4 regions of the Neorhizobium tunisiense genome follow, and region 2 is predicted to be linked to each of the others. Evidence: predicted binding sites of a transcription regulator. Region 2 holds the regulator's gene; each other region holds the start of a gene.

Region 1 (5,777 bases), 1.0 Mb from region 2:
ATGGGATCAGCCTGGCGGACCTTCATTTGGCGCCAATGATTGACTATTTCATGAAGTCACCCGTCGCAAACGACCTGCTGGGCAAGCATTCCGGCCTGATGTCCTGGTGGGAGCGGGTATCCGTGCGGCCGAGCATGCTCAAGACGATACCGACGAGCTGAGCGGCTTCGCCGGACAGGCCGTAGATTTCTACCGGCTTACGCCTCTGGCAGTTCATCCTTCTTGAGCGGCCGAAAGCTCATCCGGTGCAGCGAGCAGGGGCCATGTGCCTCGATGCCAGCGCGGTGTTGCGCCGTCCCATACCCCACGTGGTTGGCAAACCCGTAAGCCGGGAAGACCAGGTGCGCGCGGGTCATCATCCGGTCGCGGGTGACCTTGGCGATAATAGAGGCGGCGGCGATCGAGACGGAGCGGGCATCGCCCTTGATGACGGCCTTGCCGGGGCAGCAAAGGCCTTGTGGCACGTCGCGACCATCGGCAAGCACATAGGCCGGCGTAACCGCAAGCCCGGCTACCGCGCGACGCATGGCGTCGAGGCTGGCGCGGAGGATATTGCGCTCGTCGATATGGCGCGGGCCGGACGCGGCGATCGAAACTTCCGCCGTCGCCATGATCGCCTCGAACAGAACCTCCCGCTGATTAAGAGTCAGCTGCTTGGAATCGTTGAGGCCGTCCGGAATATTGTCCGGGTCGAGGATGACCGCGGCCGCGACAACCGGACCTGCCAGCGGACCCCGCCCCGCCTCATCCGTGCCCGCGACCGGCCAGTGGCCGGCCTGACGCGCCACAAGCTCCAGACTGAAATCCGGAACCAGCGGAACGTCTTCGAAAAGCATCGGAGAATCGGGCGACGTACGAGGTAACATGGCGGCAACCTCGCACGTCGTCCCGACCTCCTGCAACCCCCGGCGGGCGATTGCGGCGTCGCTATCCACCGAGGGGCGGCGGTGGAACCGGGGTGTTTTCCGACGCGGGGACAGGGCGGGTCGCGTCGAAAATTGAGATTCGCAATCGGACCGGAGGCCGGTCAGATCAGAGCAGCGAAAGCTGGATGCCGCCGCCGTCGGGGCGGAGGAAAATGTCGTCGCGCAGCGGCAGGCCACGCCGCACCATGCCAAGCCGCTTGGTCGCCATCTCGAAGCGGCGGCCGATCTGCCAGGCATAGGGACCGGCACCCTTCATCCGCTTGCCCCATTCGGCGTCATAATCCTTGCCGCCGCGCATCGAGCGGACGAGCGACATCACGTGCCTGTAACGGTCCGGATAGTTCTGCAGCAGCCAGTCGCGGAAGAGGGGGCTCACCTCCAGCGGCAGGCGCAGGAGCACGTAGCTTGCCTCCGTTGCCCCCGCCGCATGGCCGGCGTCCAGAATCCGCTCGATCTCGTGGTCGTTGAGCGCCGGAATGACGGGTGCCACCATGACCGCTACCGGAATGCCGGCATCGGTCAACGCCTTGATGGCCGTGAGGCGCTTGGGAGGGGTCGAGGCGCGCGGCTCCATGGCGCGGGCAAGCTTGCGGTCGAGGGTGGTCACGGAAATCCCGACCTTTGCGAGCCCTTTCGAAGCCATGTCGGCGAGAATGTCGATGTCGCGGGTGATTAGCGCCGACTTGGTGACGATCGCGACCGGATGATTGGCCTTCTGCAGCACTTCCAGGATCTGCCGCATGATCCGCCATTCCCGCTCGATCGGCTGATAGGGGTCGGTATTGGTGCCGATCGCGATCGCCCGCACCTTGTAGTCCGGGCGGCTCAGCTCCCGCTCGAGCAGTTTCGGCACGTCCGGCTTGGCGAACAGTTTTGATTCGAAATCAAGGCCCGGGGAAAGGCCCATGAAGCTGTGGGTCGGTCGGGCGAAGCAGTAGATGCAGCCATGTTCGCAGCCACGATAGGGATTGATCGAGCGATCGAAGGACAGGTCCGGCGATTCGTTGCGGGTAATTGCGGTGCGCGGCTTTTCCACCTGCACCTCGGTCCTGAACGGTTCGAGTTCCTCCAGTGTCTGCCAGCCGTCGTCGAATGCCTCGCGGCGCTCTTCTTCGAAACGGCCGCTCGGATTGAGACCTGCGCCGCGTCCGCGACGTCGGTCGACCTCCACCCGAAGACCGGAGGACTTGACCAACGCATCGGCAATATCGGCCGTATGGGCAGGCGCGAAAGCGTCCTGCCGCAATTGATGCAGCTCGTTCATGGTAGCTCCTGAAGGGGAAATCCCCGTTCCTGCTGATTAAATTCCTAGCCGCAAAACGAGAACATTGCAAGAACAAAATTTGGGGTCGGCATTTGTGGCGTTCCTTGTGGCAATGCGTTACATGTCAGGAATGCTGACTGTCATTATGGAATGCCGCGACCAGGAATCCGAGCTGGCGCAGACACTCTCGGTGCTCGTATCCGCTGCGGTGGAGGGGCTCGTAAGCGATGTCGTGGTGCTCGATCACGGTTCGCGGGACGGTTCCTCCCGCGTCGCCGACGCGGCCGGCTGCCGTTTTCATGGCCACTGGGACATCAAGGATATTCTGCGCAGCGCCCGCGGCGAATGGCTGTTGCTGGTCGAACCCGGTGCCCGGCTGCAGGCGGGCTGGATCGACGAGGTGATGGAATATATCGCGCTGAACAAGCAGCCGGCCCGGTTCGCGCCGGCGCGCAATTACCGGCGGCCGTTCTTCAAGCGTATCGGCCGCGCCGTGCCGCCGCTGGAATATGGCATGCTGCTGCCGAAGCGGCAGGCGATCGCGCTGGCAAAATCGGGCATGGACCTGGAAACCCTTGCGCGCGGCCAGAAAGTGTCGAAGCTCGCCAGCGAGATGATCCCGGCCTGGGTGGCCGCTGCAGTCAGGTAGCAGCTATTTGCCGCCGCGCTTCAGGTGCTCGTCGAGCCGCGGCATGATCTCGATGAAATTGCAGGGCATGTGGCGGTAGTCGAGCTGCGCCTTCAGAATGCCATCCCAGGCATCCTTGCAGGCGCCGGGCGAACCCGGCAGCACGAAGATGAAGGTGGCGTTCGCCACACCGCCGGTTGCCCGCGACTGGATCGTCGACGTGCCGATCTTGTCGTAGGAAATCCGGTGAAACACTTCGGAAAAGCCGTCCATGCGCTTTTCGAACAGTGGTTCGAGCGCTTCAGGCGTCACGTCCCGGCCGGTAAAACCCGTGCCGCCCGTCGTGATCACCACGTCGATATCCGGATCGAGCGTCCATTCCCGCACCCGGCCGGCAATGCGGTCCTTGTCGTCGGGCACGATCGCGCGCGCCTTCAGCTCATGGCCGGCTTCCGCAATCCGCGCCACCAGCGTGTCGCCAGACTTGTCGTCGGCAAGCGTGCGCGTATCGGAAACGGTCAGCACGGCGATGCCGACGGGGATGAAGGAACGGGTGTCGTCGATCCGGTTCATTGGGTTTTCTCGGGCGCTTGGCCAACGGTTCTCACCGCCTGAAAATACCATTCCGGCTTCTGGCCGTTAAGGTTTTCCACCGCCTTTTCCGCCGCTTCGAAGGAAGGAAATATCCCGAAACAGGTAGCGCCCGAACCGGACATCCGCGTCAGCATCGTGCCCTCCGCGCCGATCAGGCTGGAAATCTGGTCGATCTCGCGCACCAGCGAGCGCGCCGGCGGTTCAAGATCGTTCCGGAGAGTTTTCAGGAAGCCGATCCAGTCGCTTTCGAACGGGCCGATCGCCGCGTTTTCCTTCTGCGTCAGACGGAGGAAGATATCCGGCGTAGAGACTCCGACCAGCGGATTGCCGAGCACCAGCGACAGCGAAGGCAGGTCGGGAAGCGCGGTCAGTTCCTCGCCTATCCCCCTGGCCATCAGTGCCTCGCTCTTAAGACACATCGGAACATCGGCACCGAGGGTAAGCCCGAGCGCTGCCAGGTCCCCGTCCGGCAGGCAGGCCTTCCAGAAGCGCATCAGGCCGCGCAGGGCTGCTGCCGCATCCGCCGAACCGCCGCCGATACCGGCTGCGACCGGCAGGTTCTTTTCGAGATGGATGGAAACCGGCGGCGCTGAAACGCCTCTTTTCTCCAGCGCCTGGCGCAGGAGGTCGCGGGCTTTCAGCACGAGGTTGCCATGCCTGCCCTCGGCAGAGGTCGGCAGCAGCGAGGCGAACCGGCCGGAAACGGAAAAATCGTCGATGTCCGCACCGCTAAAGCACAACCGATCGCCCGTATCCGCAAAAGTCACGATGCTTTCGAGTTGGTGATAACCGTCGGCCCGCTGGCCGGTCACGTGCAGGGCGAGATTGATCTTGGCGGGCGCCAGCTCGAAAAGGCCCGCCTTGTCGGCGAGCGAGGTGTCGGATGACGGATTGTCCAGAAACATGCGCGTCAGGATTTCTTGTCGGGATTGGCCGGCGCCGGCGGGGCGGGGGCCACGGGTTCCGTCGGGCTGCGGTCGGCGGTCGTGGCGTTCGGATCGAGCGGCGCCAGGCCCTTCTCGATCTTTTCCTTGATCTGCTCGCGGTTGATATCCTCGCCTTCCGAAATCAAAGCCCGGTTCCACTGGTAGACGGCTTCGAGCTTGCGCCCGACGCGCCAGTAGGAATCGCCGAGATGGTCGTTGATCGTCGAATCGCCGGCGCGCAGCTGCACCGCGCGTTCGAGCTCGGTCACGGCGTCGTCGAACTTGCCCATCCGGAAATAGGCCCAGCCGAGCGAATCGACGATATAGCCGTCATCCGGGCGCGCATCGACGGCCCGCTTGATCATGTCGAGGCCTTCGTCGAGGTTCTTGTTCATGTCGACCAGCGAATAGCCGAGATAGTTGAGGACCTGCGGCTGTTCCGGGTTGAGCTCGAGTGCCTTGCGGAAGTTTGGCTCGGCCTTCGCCCAGTTCTTAAGCCGCTCGTAGGCGATGCCGCGCTGGAAGAAGATCGTCCAGTCGCCGGGCTTCGGCACAGGCCCGATGACCTCGGCAGCCTTGTCGTAGGTTTCCGCCATGGTCTTGTAGTCCTTGGCGTCGGAAAGGACGCTGCCATAGGCGATGTAGCTGCGGATGTCGGAGGGATCGGAATCGATCAGCGACTTCAGGTGCTGCTTGGCTTCGTCCACCTTGCCGGTGTCGGAAAGCGTCACGCCGAGCTGCAGCTCGGAAATGCGGCGCATCGGCGAATCGGCTGGAACGCTGGCGTAAAACTTGATGGCGCGCTCCGGCTGCTTGAGCTTTTCAGCGATGCCGCCGAGCAGGATCAGCGTGTCGGCGCTCTTGGGGTCGAGCGCGTGGGAAATCTGCAGGTAGAGCGAGACCATGTCCTCGGCGCCCTGGCGGTTCAGTGCGCCACCGATCGAAAACAGCACGCCGGCAGCACCTTCTGCGGCATTGCTCACCTGCTGTTCGGGCTTCTGGCCTTTCTCGATGCTCTGGCGCAGGGCCTTCAGCGGCGCATAGTTCGAGACCATGCCGTCACCGACGGAGATCGCGTCCAGCGCCTTCTGCTTGTTGCCGGCAGCAGCTTCCAGACGCGCAAGCGCCATCACCGCGCGCATAAAGGTGTCCGGCGCGGTGGCGACGGCTTCCTTGTTGGTGACGGCGGTATTGAGGTGCTGCCGCGCCGTGCCGATATCGCCCGTCACCAGCGCCATGGCGCCGAGGTGGTAATCGGTGAATACCTTGTACCAGGCCGGTCCCTTGAGGTTGTTGATGCCGGCCATCGCCTGCTTGCCCTTGCCGGCGCCGACATCCGCCCAAGCGGACAGAAGCTGGTGGGTCAGCCGGTCAAGATCGTTCGGGCCTTCGTAGGCAAGGACCTTCTTGGCCGTATCGAACTTCTTGGCGCGCAGGGC
Region 2 (5,777 bases):
GAAGGCCGACAGTGCCCCGACGCAGCCGCACATGACGGCCATCGGATGGGCGTCGCGGCGGAAGCCGGTGAAGAAGCGGCTCATCTGCTCATGCACCATCGTGTGATGGGTCACGCGATAGTCGAAGTCCTTCTTCTGGGCTGCGGTCGGCAGTTCCCCGTAAAGCAGCAGATAGCAGGTTTCCAGAAAGTCGCCATGCTCGGCCAGCTGTTCGATCGGATAGCCGCGATGCAGCAAGATGCCCGCGTCGCCGTCGATATAGGTGATCTTGGATTCGCAAGACGCCGTCGAGGTGAAGCCCGGGTCGTAGGTGAAGGTGCCGGTGTGTTTGTAAAGAGCGCCGATATCGACCACGTCGGGACCGATGGTGCCCGACTTGACCGGCAGATCGACTTTTCTGTCACCGATTACCAGATTTGCGCTTGTTTCCGTCATGCTGATCCTCCAACCTTTTGGCGGCATGGCGCCCTAAAAGCGCCACAAGAATTAAGCGTCCACAGTTTAGCTATATGATCCGAAAGCTGATGCCAAGCTGTCGTGACGGCATTTTGTGCAGCGCGAAAAATTATTGGGCAGCGGCGTTTGCTTGGATGTCCAACTTCCTGTTGCAGGCCTCTTTCACGCTTCGGAATTCCCGATATTTAACCGCCGGTTGACGGCCGGGGAGGAAGCGCGCAGGTTGCATTGCCGCATGTTTGGCGGTGGGGCGAATAGAGCGTTTCATGCCGGAGGAAAATGCATTTCCGACGCGTGCCGAGGCAGGGAAGCTGATATCCCGGCCGCCGGACCCCCGCATAAATGGAGGCGCATCCGACTCGGTCAAGGTCCGGGATCTGGCCGAGCTTTTTCCCGCGATCGAACGCCGCCCGCCGGTTCATACGTCAGGCGGCCCCTTTCGCCGCTCCACGAGCCGACGGCTTGACCGGCTGCGGCGCCGTCTGCCGGTCATGCTGGAGGAGGAGGCGGTCTATGGCCATGGCTTCCTTTTTCTGCCCGTTGTCGTCGGGGCAGGGGCCGCCTGCTGGTTCGCGCTGCCGCAGACCCCGGCTTTCTGGCCGTATTTCCTCCTCCTTTGCGACTGCGCGATATTTGTGATCGCCTCGCGCTACCGGTCCGGTACCACGCACCTCTTGCCGCTCGCTCTCACACTCTTTCTGGCAGGCATGATGCTGGCGCAGTTCGAGACTTGGAGGCGCTCCACTGTCATTCTCGATACGCCGGTGACGACCGAGCTTGCCGGCGTGGTCGAGCGTCGAGAGATCGATGCCCAGGGTCGTTGGCGTTATATCGTCCGCATCGCGCGGACCTCCAATCCGGAAGTCAGGCGCCCACCGCAGCGTGTATCTCTGCTTTCAAGGTCCCGCCATGAACCGGCCAAAACCGGCGAAACGATCAGCGGCCGCGCCCGCATTTCACCCCCGTCGGGACCGGCCCTGCCGGGCCTCAACGACTTTGCCTTTTCGTCCTATTTCGACGGCATCGGCGCTGTTGGGTTTTTCTATGGAGCACCGAAAAAGCAGGCTGCCGCCCATTCAACCCGGGGCTGGATTGCGGACGTCGAAACCCGGCTTTTCGATCTGCGCAGCGCAATCGCAACCCGTATCCGGGAGACCGTGCCCGGAGATCCCGGCGCCTTTGCCGCGGCGATCGTCACGGACGAGCGCCGGGCGATTTCCGAAGACACCACCGAGGCGCTGCGACTGTCGGGCCTCGCCCATATCGTCGCCATTTCCGGGCTGAACATGGCGCTCGCTGCCGGCATCTTTTTTGTCGGCGTGCGTACCGTGCTTTCCGTCTTCACGGGCTTCGCCCAGGCCTATCCGGTCAAGAAGATCGCCGCACTTGGTGCCCTGATGATGGCGACGGCCTACTACCTGATCTCTGGTTTCGGCGTTTCGGCCGAGCGGGCCTATATCATGATGGCGATCATGCTGGTGGCGGTCCTTTTCGATCGGCCATCGATCAGCCTGCGCAATGTGGCGCTGTCTGCGCTCACCATCATCGCCATGTCGCCCTCGGAAATACTGGGGCCGAGCTTTCAGATGTCGTTTGCCGCCACCGCTGCCCTGGTTGCCGGCTACGCGCTCTGGAAACATAGGGCGGAAGGCCGCGATCCCGAACCTCTGCCGTTCCGTCACCCTCTGGTGACGCCCGTTCTGACGTCCTGGAATTTCGCGGCCGGCATCTTCGTGACCTCGCTGATCGGCGGCATTTCGACCGCAATGTTCTCGGTCGAACATTTCCACCGTATCGCCACCTACGGCCTTGCAGCGAACCTCGCCGCCATGCCGATCATCTCCTTCGTGGTCATGCCGGCCGGGCTGGCCGGCATGTTGCTGATGCCGTTCGGCCTCGATGCTCCCTTCATGAAGCTCATGGGCCTCGGCCTGGAGTGGGTGATCGCCATTGCCAACCACGTTGCCGCCTGGGGCGGCGATGTCGGCACAGGACGACAGCATCCCTGGTTCCTGACCGTCTCGACCGCAGGTTTTCTGCTGCTGACGCTGCTGAGGACGAGACTGAGATTGATCGGGCTGCCACTGATGATGACTGCTCTGCTGCTTTCCTGGCATGAGCGGTCGATGCCCCTGCCGGATATACTGATCTCGGAAGACGGGACCACGGTCGCCGTTCTAGATGGGGAGGGGGTCGCCATCAATCGCGCCCGCCCGCCCGACTTCATCTACGACCAATGGAAGAGGGCCCTTTTGCTCGGCGATCCCACCAAGCCTGAAATGTCGCCATCCAGGGAAAAGCCGCCCGACGACAAGCCTCCCGGCGAGAAAGCCAACGAGCGGCGCGAGCTGGCCCCAGCGGAACTCGAAACGGCAAAGTCGCAAATGAAACGAGCGCCTGCCGGCCGCTTCACCTGTGAGCAGAAGGCCTGGTGCGCGGCACGCACGGGCAAGGGCATCGTTATCGCTGTCGAGGACAGCCGTTATGCCGGTGCCGCCTGCGACGCCGCCAATCTTGTCATTGCCCCGCGCGCCCGCTTCGACCAATGCCGGTCCGGCGCGCCGATGATCAACGGCGCCACGCTTCGCAAGGCGGGCGCCATGGAGATATTCCTCAACGGCGCGACCGACGTTCGGCGCTGGCAGATCCGTGCCGCCATGGCGGGCGAGGATCGACCCTGGAGCAGGCACCGCCACTATGATTGGCGAAGCCGTGGTTTTGACAGGTCATTGCCGGAACCGGTCCGGCAGATGATCAGTGATACCGGCGGATGAGGCCGACGAGCTTGCCTTGGATCTTCACCCGGTCCGGCCCGAAAATCCGGGTTTCGTAGGCGGGGTTGGCGGCTTCGAGCGCGATCGAAGCGCCGCGGCGGCGAAAACGCTTCAGCGTCGCTTCCTCGTCGTCCACCAACGCCACGACGATATCGCCCGGATTGGCCGTATTGCTGTTGCGGATGATCACCGTATCGCCGTCGAGAATGCCGGCCTCGATCATCGAGTCGCCCTTGACCTCCAGCGCATAATGTTCGCCTGAGCCGAGCATTTCGGCGGGCACGGCAATGTCGTGCGTATTGTTCTGGATCGCCGAGATCGGCACGCCGGCAGCGATGCGGCCCATGACCGGAACGGTCGTGGCGTTCGATGGGTCGTCGTTGGCGGCGGGCTTTGGAGGCACCGCGACGGGCTGCGGCTTGCCGAGGCTGCCCTCGATGACGCTCGGCGAAAAACCGCGGCGGGGCTGGATGCTCGGCGAATAGGCTTCCGGCAGCTTGATGACTTCGAGCGCACGGGCCCGGTTCGGCAGGCGGCGGATGAAGCCGCGTTCCTCGAGGGCCGTGATCAGCCGGTGGATGCCGGATTTGGACGCGAGGTCGAGAGCGTCCTTCATTTCGTCGAATGACGGCGGGATGCCGGATTCCTTCATGCGTTCGTGAATGAACAGAAGCAATTCCTGTTGTTTGCGCGTGAGCATCTTTTGGCACCCTCAGAGTCGGAAACAAATCCAGAACGGACACTATATGTTCCATATGTGTTCTGCAAGTCCCTAAATTTCTGTGAAGTATGAAGATTTTTTCTTCATAGATGCGTGCCAGATATCTCGTGTCACACCACTTGCGCGGCGCGAGCCCGCTGCCAAAGTAGCTTTGCGATTCCAATTCCGGGGGGCCTCGCTTGAACGCAAGACCGATCGATCATCTCGTGCTGCCGGTGGCGGGACTTGCCGCTGCGCGTTCCCGGCTCACGAAGCTTGGTTTTACAGTTGCGCCGGACGCTTTTCATCCTTTCGGCACAGCCAATGCTTGCGTGTTCTTCTCGGATGGCAGCTACCTGGAGCCGCTGGCTCTTGCCAATCGCCGCCATGCAAGCGCTGCCGCCAAACGCGGTAACGTTTTTACGGCACGCGATCTGGCCTTCCGCAACGGGCGCGACAGGCAGGGGTTCTCCGCGCTCGTTATCGCCACGGGTGACGCGATGGCCGATCACGCGCGTTTCAAGATGCGTGGCATCTCGGCAGGCGACGTGCTGGAATTTTCCCGCGGCATGACCTTGGCCGATGGTTCCGAAACGCAGGCGAGCTTCCGGCTGGCTTTTGCGGGTGATGACCGCGCACCTGATTTCCTGATGTTTTCGTGCCAGCGGATCAATCCCCTGCCGGCCGATCGCGGCGAACTGGAGCGCCATTCCAATGCCGTCACGGGGCTGAGCAAGATCATCCTGTCGGCCTCGGCACCCTCCGACTTCGTACCCCTGGCGGAGCAGGTGCTGCTGACGAAGGCCAAGCCGGAGGCCGCGTCGATCGAGCTTGCCGCTGCCAATGCCCGCATTCGCATCCTGCAGGATCACCAACTCGAAGCGGAATTCGCCCTGCCGTCGACGCCGGGTGCCGAGGGGCTGCGCGGCCGGGTGATCATCTTCAAGACGACCGATCTTGCCGTGACAGAGATCACCCTTGCTGCTAATGACGTCGCATTCGTCCGCCGGGAGGGCCGTGTTCTCGTCTCGGCGGCGCCCGGCCAGGGTGTTTTGTTCGGCTTCGAGGAATAGGTTCATGGAAGTTACCGCCAATCCACGCGTCTCCGTCGGCGAAGGAGACGGCAAGGTGGTTTTCGCGCAGGATGCAAAGCTGTCGCTGATCGCCGGCCCCTGCCAGATGGAGAGCCGCGACCACGCCTTCATGATGGCAGGCGCGTTGAAGGAACTCTGCGGCAAGCTCGGTATCGGCCTCGTCTATAAGTCCTCCTTCGACAAGGCCAACCGCACGTCGATTTCCGGCAAGCGCGGCATCGGGCTCGAAACCGCCATGGAGATCTTTGCCGACCTCAAGAAGGAATTCGGCTTTCCGGTTTTGACCGACATTCACACGGAAGAGCAATGCGCCGTTGTCGCGGAGACGGTCGACATCCTGCAGATCCCGGCTTTCCTCTCCCGCCAGACGGACCTGCTTGTCGCAGCCGCCAAGACCGGTCGCGTCGTCAACGTCAAGAAGGGCCAGTTCCTGGCGCCCTGGGACATGAAGAACGTGCTTGCCAAGTTCACCCAGAGCGGCAATCCGAACGTGCTGCTCTGCGAGCGCGGTGCTTCCTTCGGCTACAACACGCTGGTCTCCGACATGCGCTCGCTGCCGATCATGGCGTCGCTCGGCGCTCCGGTCATCTTTGATGCGACACATTCGGTGCAGCAGCCGGGCGGGCAGGGCGCTTCGACGGGCGGCGACCGCACCATGGTGCCGGTGCTGGCGCGCGCGGCCGTCGCGGTCGGTGTCGCCGGCGTCTTTCTCGAAACCCACCAGGATCCGGACAACGCGCCCTCGGACGGCCC
Region 3 (5,777 bases), on a different contig from region 2:
CCGGCGCCGATGCGGGCGGTCACTTCGATCTCGATCTTCATTTCGGGCGTGGTGAGGCCGCAGACGACCATGGTCGCCGCCGGCCGGATCTCGGAGAAAGTCTCGCCGAGAACCTGGACGATCGCATCGTAATCGGCCATGTCGGTGAGGTAGTAGCGCACCCGCACGACGTCCTTAAGGCCGCTGCCGGCCTCCTTCAGCGCCTTCTCGATCGTGCCGAGCGTATTGCGCGTCTGGGCTGCCGCGTCGTTGGGCATTTCCATCCTGGCATAGTCGTAGCCGGTGGTGCCGGAGACATAGACCATGTCGCCATCCACCACTGCGCGCGAATAGCCGATCCGCGCTTCGAAGGGCGATCCGGAGGAAATCCGCTTGACCATCAGGATGCTCCGGAAATCAGAGCCAGGGGCGAGCGGCTCGGTTGTTGTTTTCGAAAGCGCTGATGGCAGCATCGCTCTTCAGCGTCGAGGCAATGTCGTCGAGGCCTTCGAGCATGATGTGGCGACGGCCGGGATCGATGTCGAAATGGATCGAGCCGCCATCCGGACCGGTAATTTCCTGGGCTTCCAGGTCGATCGAGAGGATGGCGTTCGAGCCGCGCTCGGCATCGTCCATCAGCTTTTCAAGATCTTCCGGGGAAACGACGATCGGCAGGATGCCGTTCTTGAAACAGTTATTGTAGAAAATGTCGGCGAAGCTGGTCGAGATGACGCAGCGGATGCCGAAATCGAGAAGTGCCCACGGCGCGTGTTCGCGCGAGGAACCGCAGCCGAAATTGTCGCCCGCAACCAGGATCTTGGCGTTGCGATAGGCCGGCTTGTTCAGCACGAAATCAGGATTTTCAGAACCGTCGTCCTTGTAGCGGGCTTCCGAGAAGAGACCCTTGCCAAGACCGGTACGCTTGATGGTCTTGAGGTAATCTTTCGGAATGATCATGTCCGTGTCAATGTTGATGACCGGCAGCGGCGCTGCAACGCCGGTGAGCTTGGTGAATTTTTCCATGATCTGCCTCCACGTGGACTTATCTGCGGAAGCTGCCATAAAGCAAATCGACGCGGATTTGAAGGGCTGTTTGGCGTGAACTGGTACGCCAAGGCGCCGGAAACCGGCGCATTCGTCTGTCTATCGCTTCGAAACGATCAAAGATCGATGATCGTGCCGCGGCCGTCGTTCCAGACGCGCATCTCGCGTTTGTTCGCCTTGGCCCGCACCGGAACCGGCTTCAGCCGCGCCGAAAGCGCCCGCCCGATGGACAGAACTGCAAGAATGCCGGCAAAGGCGACGGTCAGCGAAGCCGTCAGAAGCGCTGCCATGGCGAGCACGGCAATGGCCGATATGATGACGAAGAATACGCGGATGTTTTGCATGGTATATACCTTTCTCATCAAGGAATGTGGCGCCTTGCGCCCTTTCTTGCAAGGGGCTTTGGGCATGCAGTATTGCCGCAGACCAAAAAGATTGGCACAAAGCGGCGATGACCGCCTTGACCGATATCAAACTTGCCTCCGTTCACCTTCGTCGCTCGATCCTGAGCGTGCCGGCCGGCAATACAAGGGCATTGGAAAAGGTGCATGGGCTCGATTGCGACGCGGTGATCTTCGACCTGGAAGATTCGGTTGCGCCGGAAAAGAAGGGCGAGGCCCGCGGCAACCTGCGCCGGCTGTTTACGGAAAACCCGCTCAAGGACAGGGAAACGATCATCCGCATCAACCCGCTCGAAACCGAGTTCGGCAAGGCGGACATGGATCTTGTCACCGAGGTTTGCCCTGACGTGGTACTGATCCCCAAGGTCGAGCACATGTCGCAGGTCCAGGCGGTGGCGGATATCCTTTCCGAGGCCGGGGTCCCGGACAGCCTTGCCATCTGGGCGATGATCGAAACGCCGAAGGGCGTACTGAATGCGCCGGCGATTGCCCCTGTCGACGAGCGGCTCCAGTGTTTCGTGGTCGGCCTCAACGACCTGCGCAAGGAGACAGGCGTGCTGCCCCAGCCGGGCCGCGTCTATCTGGTGCCGTGGCTGATGCAGATCGTGCTCGCCGGCCGCGCCCATGGCATCGACGTGATCGACAGCGTCTTCAACGATTTCAAGGATCCGGAAGCCTTTGAAGCGGAATGTGCCCAAGGCCGCGCCATGGGTTTTTCCGGCAAGATGCTGATCCATCCGGCCCAGATCGAGCCTGCCAACCGGCATTTCGGGCCGGATCCCCGGGCCGTGGAAGAGGCTGAAGCGGTGATCGCCGCCTTCGCGGAACCGCAAGCGCAACATCTCAACGTCATCAACCTCAACGGCAAAATGGTCGAAAGGCTGCACCTGGTGGAGGCCGAAAAACTTGCCGCCACGGCCCGGGTCATTGCTGCAAGAAAGAGAACGCCATGAAACTGTATCGCTTCCTCACCGGTCCCGACGATGCCTCCTTCTGCCACAAGGTGACGGCGGCGCTGAACAAGGGCTGGGAGCTGTCAGGCTCGCCGACCTATGCCTTCAACGCCACGACCGGCGAGATGCAGTGCGGCCAGGCGGTGACGAAAACCGTTCACGGCAAGGAATACGATCCCGAAATGAAGCTCGGCGAGCAATAAGCTACAGCCAGAGGATCAGCGCTGGGCTGCTTCCTCGGCGCTCGCCTCGATGCGCTCCATGTCGTCGTCGCTGAGGCCGAAATGGTGGCCGATCTCGTGGATCAGCACATGGGTGATGATATCGCCCAGGGTTTCCTCGTTTTCCGCCCAGTAGTCCAGGATCGGCCGGCGATAAAGCCGGATGCGGTTCGGCAGTTCGCCCGTTTCCATGTTGAACCGCTCGGAAATGCCGCGGCCTTCGAAAAGGCCGAGCAGGTCGAAGGGTGTCTCGAGTGCCATGTCCTCGAAAACGTCGTCGTCCGGAAAATCCTCGATCTCGATCGTCAGGTTGGCGGTGAGAGCCCGGAATTCCTCCGGTAAATGACCATAGGCCTCGATCGCCAACGACTCGAATGCGCTGATCGTCGGCGCGTGGCGATCCTGCCAATCGTCGGTCTGGTCGATGCGGGCCATAGGCTCTCCTTCTGATCAGGCCCATATAGTACCTTGCGCGATATTTTTCGAGTGAAGAATCATCGGCCTACCCTCCAAGGAAAAGATTCCCAGGATTTGGCTGTTGACTCTTTCGGGCAGCTCTGGAATCCATAAGAACATAAAGAGAACATATACAGATGGAGCTGACGCCATGGCCGAGCACGCCACGGCGCAGGAGACGCTTTTTGCCCTGCGCGAACAGATCGCCAGACTGGAAGGAAAATCTCTGCCGGCGCTTGCCGCGGCGGAACAGGCGGACTCGGCTGCCGATCCGGAGGGCAGGAAATCCAGGGACAAGCCACCCCGTCTGCCGTTCGGCATAACAACGATGGAGACCGCATTGGAAGGGGGCCTGCCGCTCGACGGCATCACGGAAATCCGTTCTCACTTGACGGGGGATGCCGGGGCAGCAAGCGGCTTTGCTCTCTCGCTGGCGTCTCACCTCAAAGCGAGACAGCCGAGCGAGGCGCCGCTTCTCTGGATCTGTGATGTCCTCTCCATGCAGGAGGCCGGAATTCCCTATTCCATCGGTCTCAAACAATTCGGATTGAGCCAACGGGATATTCTTTACGCCTCGCCACGCAAGCTGGACGATGCCCTGTGGCTTGCGGAAACCGCATTGGCGAGCGGGGCTCTTGTCGCCGTTATTCTCGAAATCCGGGGGAACCCCAAGCATTTCGGGCTCACTGAAAGCCGCAGGCTGGGTCTCAGGGCAAAGGCGGCGGGGCGGCCGCTCTTTGTATTACGGCATGCGGGAGAAGAGGAGGCGAGCAGCGCCTCGTTCCGCTTTCTTGTCGAACCGGCCCCGGCGGCTCCCCGGCATCTTCCGAATGGATCCGTGCTTGGCGGCAGCATCGGTCATCCCGTTTTTAAACTCACCCTGGAGAAGAGCCGCAATCCGGCTCCGCTGTCCTTGCTTCTGGAGTGGAACCCCCATGACCGTCAATTTTCCCTCGGCCGAGACGCAGGAGAGGCTTTTTCTTTCCGCAACCCGCCAGCGCATCCTGGCGCTCGTTTTCCCGCATCTGCCGACCGACAGGATCGCGCGCCGGCTCTGGGGACTGTCATGGCGTTCGAAAGAGCGTCCTGAACATCCGCCGATCCTCTGTGCCGGCCGGCGGGAAAACGCCATGCGGCTCACAGCGCTCGATGAGGTGTCCGAACGCCTCGGGCTGAAGCGCGGGCAGGGGTTGGCTGAGGCGCGCGCCATGTTTCCGAAGATCGACGTGGTGGACGAAGATGGCGCCGCGGACCAGAACCTTCTCGAGGCAATCGCCGATTGGTGCGATCGTTATACCCCGCTGGTGGCGCTGGACGGCCGTGAAGGCCTGTTTCTCGACATCACCGGCTGTGCCCACCTCTTCGGCGGCGAGGAAGCCCTACTGAAGGATATTCTTGGCCGGCTTCTGCAGATGGGCTTCGATGTCAAAGGAGCGATCTCCTCGTCGCCGGGCCTCTCATGGGCGGCCTGCCGCTTCGGCCGCGGCGGCGTGATCGCCGATCAGGTGACGGAGGAGGTGCTGGCGCCTCTGCCGGTCAACGCCCTGCGCATCGATGAGGTCACTGTTGCATCGCTCTACAAGCTCGGACTGAAAAGGATCGGGGACCTTCTGCCCATGCCGCGTGCGCCTTTGGCCCGCCGTTTCGGCACGCATCTGTTGCTTCGTCTGGATCAGGCGCTCGGGAACAATGAAGAGGCCATTTCGCCTCGCCGTCCTGTGGCGGCCCTTTCCGCCGAGCGGCGACTCGCCGAACCGATCCAGGCTGAAGAACATATTCTGCAGTTGACCGGCCAGATTGCCATTTCGTTGAAATCGGAACTGGAAGCGCGCGGTGTCGGCGGGCGGGTTTTTGAACTGGTTCTTTTTCGGGTCGATGGCCGGGTGTTTCGCATCGCGGCCGGTGCCTCTCAGCCGCTGCAGGATTCGAAACGAATCTCGTCGCTGTTTTCCGAGCGCCTGAACGCCGTGCACGATGATCTCGATGCCGGCTTTGGTTTCGAGCTCCTGCGCCTCAACGTGCTGCAATACGATGTCTTCACGATTTCCCAGGGTGATTTCACCGGCAATGGCAATGGCGAAATCTCGCTTGCCGATTTTGTCGATCGGGTTTCGGCCCGGCTCGGGGCTGACTGTCTGCAGGTCGCCGAACCAAAACAGAGCCATGTGCCGGAGCGTGCGGAAGTGTTCGTCCCGGCGATTGCAGCAAGGATCGTCCGGGAAAAAACCGAGGAGCTTTTCGCCTTCGTGCCGAGAAGCGACCGGCCTTTGCGGCTCTTTCGTCATCCGGAACTCGTTGAAGCTTTTGCGGCAACGGTGCCGGATGGGCCTCCCCAGCGTTTCCGCTGGCGCCGCATCGTCCACAAGGTCATTCGTGCCGAGGGACCGGAGCGGATTTCGCCGGAATGGTGGCATGACGAGGAGGATGCGGAGGAACGCGATTATTTCCGGTTGGAAAGCGAGGCGGGCCGCCGCTTCTGGGTTTTCCGCGCGGGCCATTACGTCGCCGGCAAAACCGCGCCGACCTGGCGCGTGCACGGGATTTTCGCATGACCGATGCTCCCGCCTTTTTCGAGATCGGCGCCAAGACCAATTTCTCCTTCCTGGAGGGAGCGGCCAAGCCTGAGGAGATGATCATCGCGGCCAGCGTGTCCGGCTTGTCCGGTCTTGGTATCGCCGACAGGAATTCCGTTGCCGGCGTGGTGAGGGCGCATAGCCAAGTCA
Region 4 (5,777 bases), 620 kb from region 2:
CCCTCCAGAGGATCGGCCATCGGATCCCGCCGCCCGCTCCGGCAGCGCTTCTTCCCATTCACTTGCTCCCAAAATCTCACTTGGTTGAGAAACATGGCGGCCACTCCATCTATGATGTGATGCCGTCGAGCTAGTGGTTTGCGGCTCCGGCTTGTAGACGCGCCGGCAAAAGCCGTTTTTCATCCGTGAACGATGGGAAAATCACCGGTGAAACCCTAAGGTGCCTCAGATGACGGATGCGGGCTGGGACGATCTCAAACTGTTCCTGCATGTGGCGAGCGAGGGAGGCTTGAGCGGCGCCGCCGCCCGCACGGGCCTCAGTGCTCCGACGATCGGCCGGCGAATGCTGGCGCTCGAACGGGCAACCGGGCGGACCCTGTTCGTGCGCAGCCAGCAGGGCTACCGGCTGGCGCCGGATGGCGAAACGCTGCTCGAACACGTCCGGGCCATGCAAAGGACCGCCGACAGCATCGCCGACTGGAACGCGCAGGCGTTTGCCATGCCGATCGTCTCGATCGGTGCCGATGCCTGGCTTTCCGGTTACATCGGCGAGCACACGCCGGAGATCAGGAGCAAGCATGACCGGTTCCGGCTCTGCTGCAAGTCGTTGCACAAGGGCGTCGATTTCACCTATCGCGAGGCGGATATCGGGATCGTCGCCCGGAGGCCGGAATCAGGCAATGTGGCGATCCGCCGATCGGTCGCGGTTGCACACTCTATATATAGGGCGAGCGGCCTTGCCGAAGACGAGAACATCCCCTGGGTTTCGCTGGGCACCGACAGCTCCCATTCGCCTGCCGACAAATGGGTGTTCCAGCATCACGAAGCCGACATTCGCACCTGGACCAATTCGCCGGATATCCTGCCGAGGCTGATTGCCCGCGGCAACGGGCGCGGCGTGCTGCCGTGCTTCATTGGCGATTCCGTCCCCGGCCTGGTGCGAGAGGGCGGCATCATCGCCGAGCTTACCCAGACGATGTGGATCGTCGCCAACGACGACGACCGGCATCGGCCGGAGGTACGTCAGGTCATCGAAAGGCTCGACGCGCTTTTCAAACGGGAGGCGAAAAGATTTAGCGGCGATGAAGCCTAATCGGCCTCAAGCAGACTTGCATGCCGGTGAATCGACCTTATTGTGTGCCGGTTTTAGAGAACCGGAACTGAAGTCCATGCCTGCATTCTCGCGCTTTACACCGCTGATCAGCGCCCTTCCCGCCAGCGTCCCCTTCGTCGGTCCCGAGGCTATCGAGCGCAATCGCGGCCTCATGGTGAAAGCCCGTATCGGCGCCAATGAAAACGGCTTCGGCCCGGCGCCTTCCGTCATCGAGGCGATCAGCGCCGCGGCCGCAAGCACCTGGAAATATGCGGATCCGGAAAATTTCGAGCTCAAGCAGGCGCTCGCCGCGCATCTGGGCTGTCAGTCCGACAACATAGCCGTGGGCGAAGGCATAGACAGCCTGCTCGGGCTGATCGTGCGGATGGTGATCGAGCCGGGCATGCCGGTCGTCACCTCGTTTGGCGCCTATCCGACGTTCAACTTCCATGTGGCCGGCCATGGCGGCCGGCTGGTGACGGTGCCTTACGTCGACGATCGGGAACACCTCGACGGGCTGATGGAAGCCGTCCGCCGCGAAAACGCGCCGCTTGTCTATTTCGCCAATCCGGACAATCCGATGGGAAGCTGGTGGGATGCTGACAGCATCACCGCGTTTGCCAGGGCGCTGCCGGAAACCTGCCTGATGATTCTCGACGAGGCCTATTGCGAAACCGGCCCGGCCGGCGCGACGCCCGATATTGCCGCGCTGATCGACCGGCCGAACATCATCCGCACCCGGACCTTCTCGAAGGCTTACGGCATGGCCGGTTCGCGAGTGGGGTATGCGATCTCGACGCCCGGTACGGCCGAGGCCTTCGACAAGATCCGCAATCATTTCGGCATGAACCGGATCGGCGTCGCTTCGGCGCTCGCGGCGCTGAAAGACCAGGCCTACCTCGCCGAGGTGATCGGGCAGATCAAGGCCTCGCGGGAGCGGATCGCAGCGATCGCTGAAGCCAACGGGCTGAAGCCGCTCGTCTCGGCGACCAATTTCGTGGCGATCGATTGCGGTCGCGACGGCGCCTATGCGCGTTCGATCGTCGATGGGCTGATGGAGCACGGCGTTTTCATCCGCATGCCGGGTGTGGCGCCGCTCAACCGCTGCATCCGCGTGAGCACGGGGCCGGAATCGGACATGGCGCTCTTCGAAGAAGCGCTGCCGAAGGTGCTGAAGGGCCTTTAGGCCTATAGGAAAATGACCGCGCCGGCCTTGTTCCTGCCGGTCGCGGTCTCAATTTCAGGCGCCAGGCCCCGTCCGGACCCGACAGCCTTGTCTCCCGATCCCATTTTTGGGTTGAAGTCTTTTGGATTGTTCTCCCGCCGGCCCTCTTGCGGGGCCGGTCAATTCGTCGCCCATAGCGCTCCTTCAAAAGGGGCTCAGTGCATGGTCATCCATTCGCGAGCGGCGCGGAGTGCCTCAGCCAGCTGCATCTTGCTCATCGTCTGGGCGAGGTCGGCGCGCAGTTCGGCGGCGCGGTCGGAGCCCTTGATCGCGGCGATGTTGAGCCATTTGTGAGCGGAAACGAGATCGACGTCGCAACCACGGCCGGTCGCATACATCAGGCCCATTTCGCAGAAAGTGTCGGCGCGGGTTTCGCCACCCATGGTGGCCATTCCGGAATTGTTCATTTCAAAGCGTGCCATCGGTTTGATCCCTGTTAAAGCCTGTTGTTCGTCGTCTGCCCTGTTTTTGCCCTTTCGGGCTCCGTCCGGATCACCGTCTTCAAGCGGCTGTTTTGATCCTTCCGGCCGGCGGTTTTTTCCGCTCGTTTGATGACTTCACTATGCGCCCAACCTTCCAAAAGACGCCTAAAAAGCATGATTAATTCAACGAAAACAAAGTTCAAACGCTTCGTAAACTTGAGTTTTTGTTAAACATGGGATGCCTTGCATTTTAAGGATTTTGCGGAGATTTTTACGAAAAGTTTAGAAAAGGATTTAAACTGATCGCTAACCACGAATCCGGGTCGCATCGGCCAATTCGTCTCCGGCCTGTGGAAAAAGTGCCCTCCCCGAGCGCGGAAATTCCGCCGCTTTCAGCCAATCCGATATTTACCTTTACGTGTGCGTAAGATAAATTTCGGCGCGAGTTCGTGCGGAGGAATGCGAACTGGAGGAAACCGCGCCGTTTGTTGCTGCGAAGGCTCGGCGGCGGAAGCGAAGGAGGAACCTATCATGATGCACAGACTGATGCTTGCTGCCATGCTGACACTTGCCGCGACCGGAGCCCAGGCCGCCGAGGCGATCGAAGGCAATTGGAAGACCGCCAGCGGCGAGACCGCGGTGATCGGCAAATGCGGCACCGCCTATTGCGTGACGCTGAAGACCGGCAAACATTCCGGCAAACAGATCGGCAAGCTCTCCGGCAAGGACGGCGAATATAGCGGCGAGATCACCGACCCGGCGGAAGACAAGACCTATAGCGGGTCCGGCTCGGTCAGCGGCAATTCGCTCAAGATGAAGGGCTGCGTTCTAGCTATCCTCTGCAAATCGCAGACGTGGACGCGCCTCTAAGCCGATTACCCAAATATCGTCCCATATAAAGAAGTGCAGAGATGGTCGCGCCGGCAACGGCACGGCCATTTTTCGCTTCTACCCGTCAAGGGCCGCCTGAATCTTTTGCTGCGCCGCATCAAGAAAAGGCAATCTGATCACGGAAACGGCATCGACTTTGACCGCGGAATTTCGCGGAATTTCCCATGTCACAGTTTTGTGAAAAGCTTGCATACCCCTTGAACACGTTTCATGCCATAAAAAAGCCGTAAAAAAGCCACGACACCTGAAAATCCACACGCCGAGGGTGCAGAACCCCTATTCCCTAGATATCTGTCTGTTTTCGCTTATTTTTTATCTTACCAAATCGTAACTTAATCGGTTTATTTGTGGCATTTTCCAAAAAATTAGCATGCTCAGCACTTTTTACGGGTATTTCTGAGCGGCGATTTTCGTTGTCAACGTTTCGTTGACAGCAGTCGCCGAAACGAGGGCTTTCGGATCGAACCGATCGGTCCGATATCAGCATCGCAAACAGAAATTCACTCCGGTTCGACCCAAGACCGAGCCGAACATAACCCAAGGATAAAGACAATGACCAAGATCACTTCCGCAATCGCCGCAGCCCTCATCGCTTCGGCCTCGTTCGCTTCCGTCGCCCTCGCTGAAGGCGACTATTATGAAGGCGCCTCCAAGGCCTCCGCTACCGTCGATCATGTTCAGACCGGCAGCATTGCTCAGGATCAACAGAACCAGATCCAGGCTTCGGTCGACCGCGGCGACTACTACGAAGGCGCAAACCGCCCGAACTAATCGCAGCTCATTCAAGATACCGAAACAATCGTCCGCAGGCCAGGTCGCAAACTTAAAGCCGCGGAACACTCTGAAAGGACTACCACAATGACCAGGATCACTTCCGCTATCGCCGCTGCCCTCATCGCTTCGGCTTCCTTCGCCACCGCTGCCCTTGCTGAAGGCGACTATTACGAAGGCGTCTCCAAGACTTCCGCCGTCGTCGACCAGCAGCGCCCGGCAACACACCAGAAGGCCCGGGGTTCGGCCAGCTACGGCTACACGGGTTCGGTCTCCAACGCCCAGTCGAACCAGTCGTTCGACGGCACGGTCACCCTGAACCGCGGCGACTACTACGAAGGCGCAGTTCGCCCGAACTAACCGCAACTCATTCAAGACACCGAAACAATCATCCGCAGGCCAGGTCGCAAACTAAGAGCCGCGGACAACTCTGAAGGGACTACCACAATGACCAAGATCACTTCCGCTATCGCCGCTGCCCTCATCGCTTCGGCCTCCTTCGCTTCCGTCGCCCTCGCTGAAGGCGATTATTACGAAGGCGCCTCCAAGGCTTCCGCTACCGTCGACCATGTTCAGACCGGCAGCATCGCCAAGGACCAGCAGAACGCCCACCAGATTCCGGCTCCGGTCGGCCGCGGCGACTATTATGAAGGCGCAAACCGCCCGAACTAATCGCAGTTCACTCAACACACCCAAACAATCGTCCGCAGGCCAGGTCGCAAACTTAAAGCCGCGGAACACTCTGAAAGGACTACCACAATGACCAGGATCACTTCCGCAATCGCCGCAGCCTTCATCGCTTCGGCCTCCTTCGTCACCGCCGCTCTCGCCGAAGAAGGCGACTATTACGAAGGTGCGCAGCCCACCGAGCAGGCCCAGTCCGTCCATGGCGCTCGCGTCGACAGCTTCGGCTATACCGGTTCGATCGCTCGCGCCAAGGGTTCCGCCCAGTCGAACCAGTCGTTCGACGGCACGGTCACCCTGAACCGCGGCGACTATTACGAAGGCGCAGTTCGTCCGAACTAACCGCCTGATATCCAAGATACCGAACATATGTCCGCAGGCCGGGTCGCAAACTCACTGCCGCGGGCAACTCTGAAAGGGATAAGACAATGACAAAGATAACTTCCGCCCTCGCCGCAGCCCTGATCGCTTCGGTTTCGTTCGCCGGTGCAGCACTTGCTGAAGGCGACTATTACCAGGGTTCCCAGAAGACTGGGCCTGTCACGTCCATCGATCGCATGAACACCGGCAGCATCGATCGTCAGGACGGCAAGCTTCCGTTCAACAATGGCGGTGGCCGCGATAACCGTACTTCCGATCTGGACAGCGGCGACTACTACAGCGGCGTCAACCGCCCGAACTAACTCTGAAG

Evidence for each region. Region 2 encodes LexA, which represses DNA repair genes until DNA is damaged. Its sites were predicted from a motif close to TGTTCNNNNTGTGTTCNG; they were not measured.
Region 1: the regulator LexA is predicted to act here: its motif matches at 2,248-2,265, upstream of ABCW43_RS07390 (PA0069 family radical SAM protein).
Region 3: the regulator LexA is predicted to act here: its motif matches at 3,167-3,184, upstream of ABCW43_RS27520 (ImuA family protein).
Region 4: the regulator LexA is predicted to act here: its motif matches at 2,929-2,946, upstream of ABCW43_RS05280 (sel1 repeat family protein).

What each region holds. Positions count from the first base shown of each region.
Region 1 is NZ_JBDIUU010000001.1:1,386,883-1,392,659, reverse strand. It holds gene ABCW43_RS07400 (glutathione S-transferase family protein) at 1-161, shown strand, start outside; gene rnhB (ribonuclease HII) at 198-866, opposite strand; gene ABCW43_RS07390 (PA0069 family radical SAM protein) at 1,033-2,190, opposite strand; gene ABCW43_RS07385 (glycosyltransferase family 2 protein) at 2,321-2,839, shown strand; gene moaB (molybdenum cofactor biosynthesis protein B) at 2,843-3,391, opposite strand; gene ABCW43_RS07375 (4-(cytidine 5'-diphospho)-2-C-methyl-D-erythritol kinase) at 3,388-4,317, opposite strand; gene ABCW43_RS07370 (tetratricopeptide repeat protein) at 4,323-5,777, opposite strand, start outside.
Region 2 is NZ_JBDIUU010000001.1:385,487-391,263, reverse strand. It holds gene gltA (citrate synthase) at 1-435, opposite strand, end outside; gene ABCW43_RS02030 (ComEC/Rec2 family competence protein) at 723-3,230, shown strand; gene lexA (transcriptional repressor LexA) at 3,211-3,930, opposite strand; gene ABCW43_RS02020 (VOC family protein) at 4,131-5,003, shown strand; gene kdsA (3-deoxy-8-phosphooctulonate synthase) at 5,008-5,777, shown strand, end outside.
Region 3 is NZ_JBDIUU010000012.1:111,065-116,841, forward strand. It holds gene ABCW43_RS27490 (RidA family protein) at 1-380, opposite strand, end outside; gene leuD (3-isopropylmalate dehydratase small subunit) at 397-1,002, opposite strand; gene ABCW43_RS27500 (hypothetical protein) at 1,140-1,367, opposite strand; gene ABCW43_RS27505 (HpcH/HpaI aldolase/citrate lyase family protein) at 1,475-2,377, shown strand; gene ABCW43_RS27510 (DUF1737 domain-containing protein) at 2,374-2,580, shown strand; gene ABCW43_RS27515 (metallopeptidase family protein) at 2,596-3,033, opposite strand; gene ABCW43_RS27520 (ImuA family protein) at 3,206-4,144, shown strand; gene ABCW43_RS27525 (Y-family DNA polymerase) at 4,185-5,606, shown strand; gene ABCW43_RS27530 (error-prone DNA polymerase) at 5,603-5,777, shown strand, end outside.
Region 4 is NZ_JBDIUU010000001.1:1,004,233-1,010,009, forward strand. It holds gene ABCW43_RS05270 (LysR family transcriptional regulator) at 230-1,093, shown strand; gene ABCW43_RS05275 (pyridoxal phosphate-dependent aminotransferase) at 1,170-2,279, shown strand; gene ABCW43_RS05280 (sel1 repeat family protein) at 2,474-2,740, opposite strand; gene ABCW43_RS05285 (DUF2147 domain-containing protein) at 3,272-3,610, shown strand; gene ABCW43_RS05290 (hypothetical protein) at 4,184-4,402, shown strand; gene ABCW43_RS05295 (hypothetical protein) at 4,490-4,762, shown strand; gene ABCW43_RS05300 (hypothetical protein) at 4,850-5,074, shown strand; gene ABCW43_RS05305 (hypothetical protein) at 5,162-5,428, shown strand; gene ABCW43_RS05310 (hypothetical protein) at 5,515-5,769, shown strand.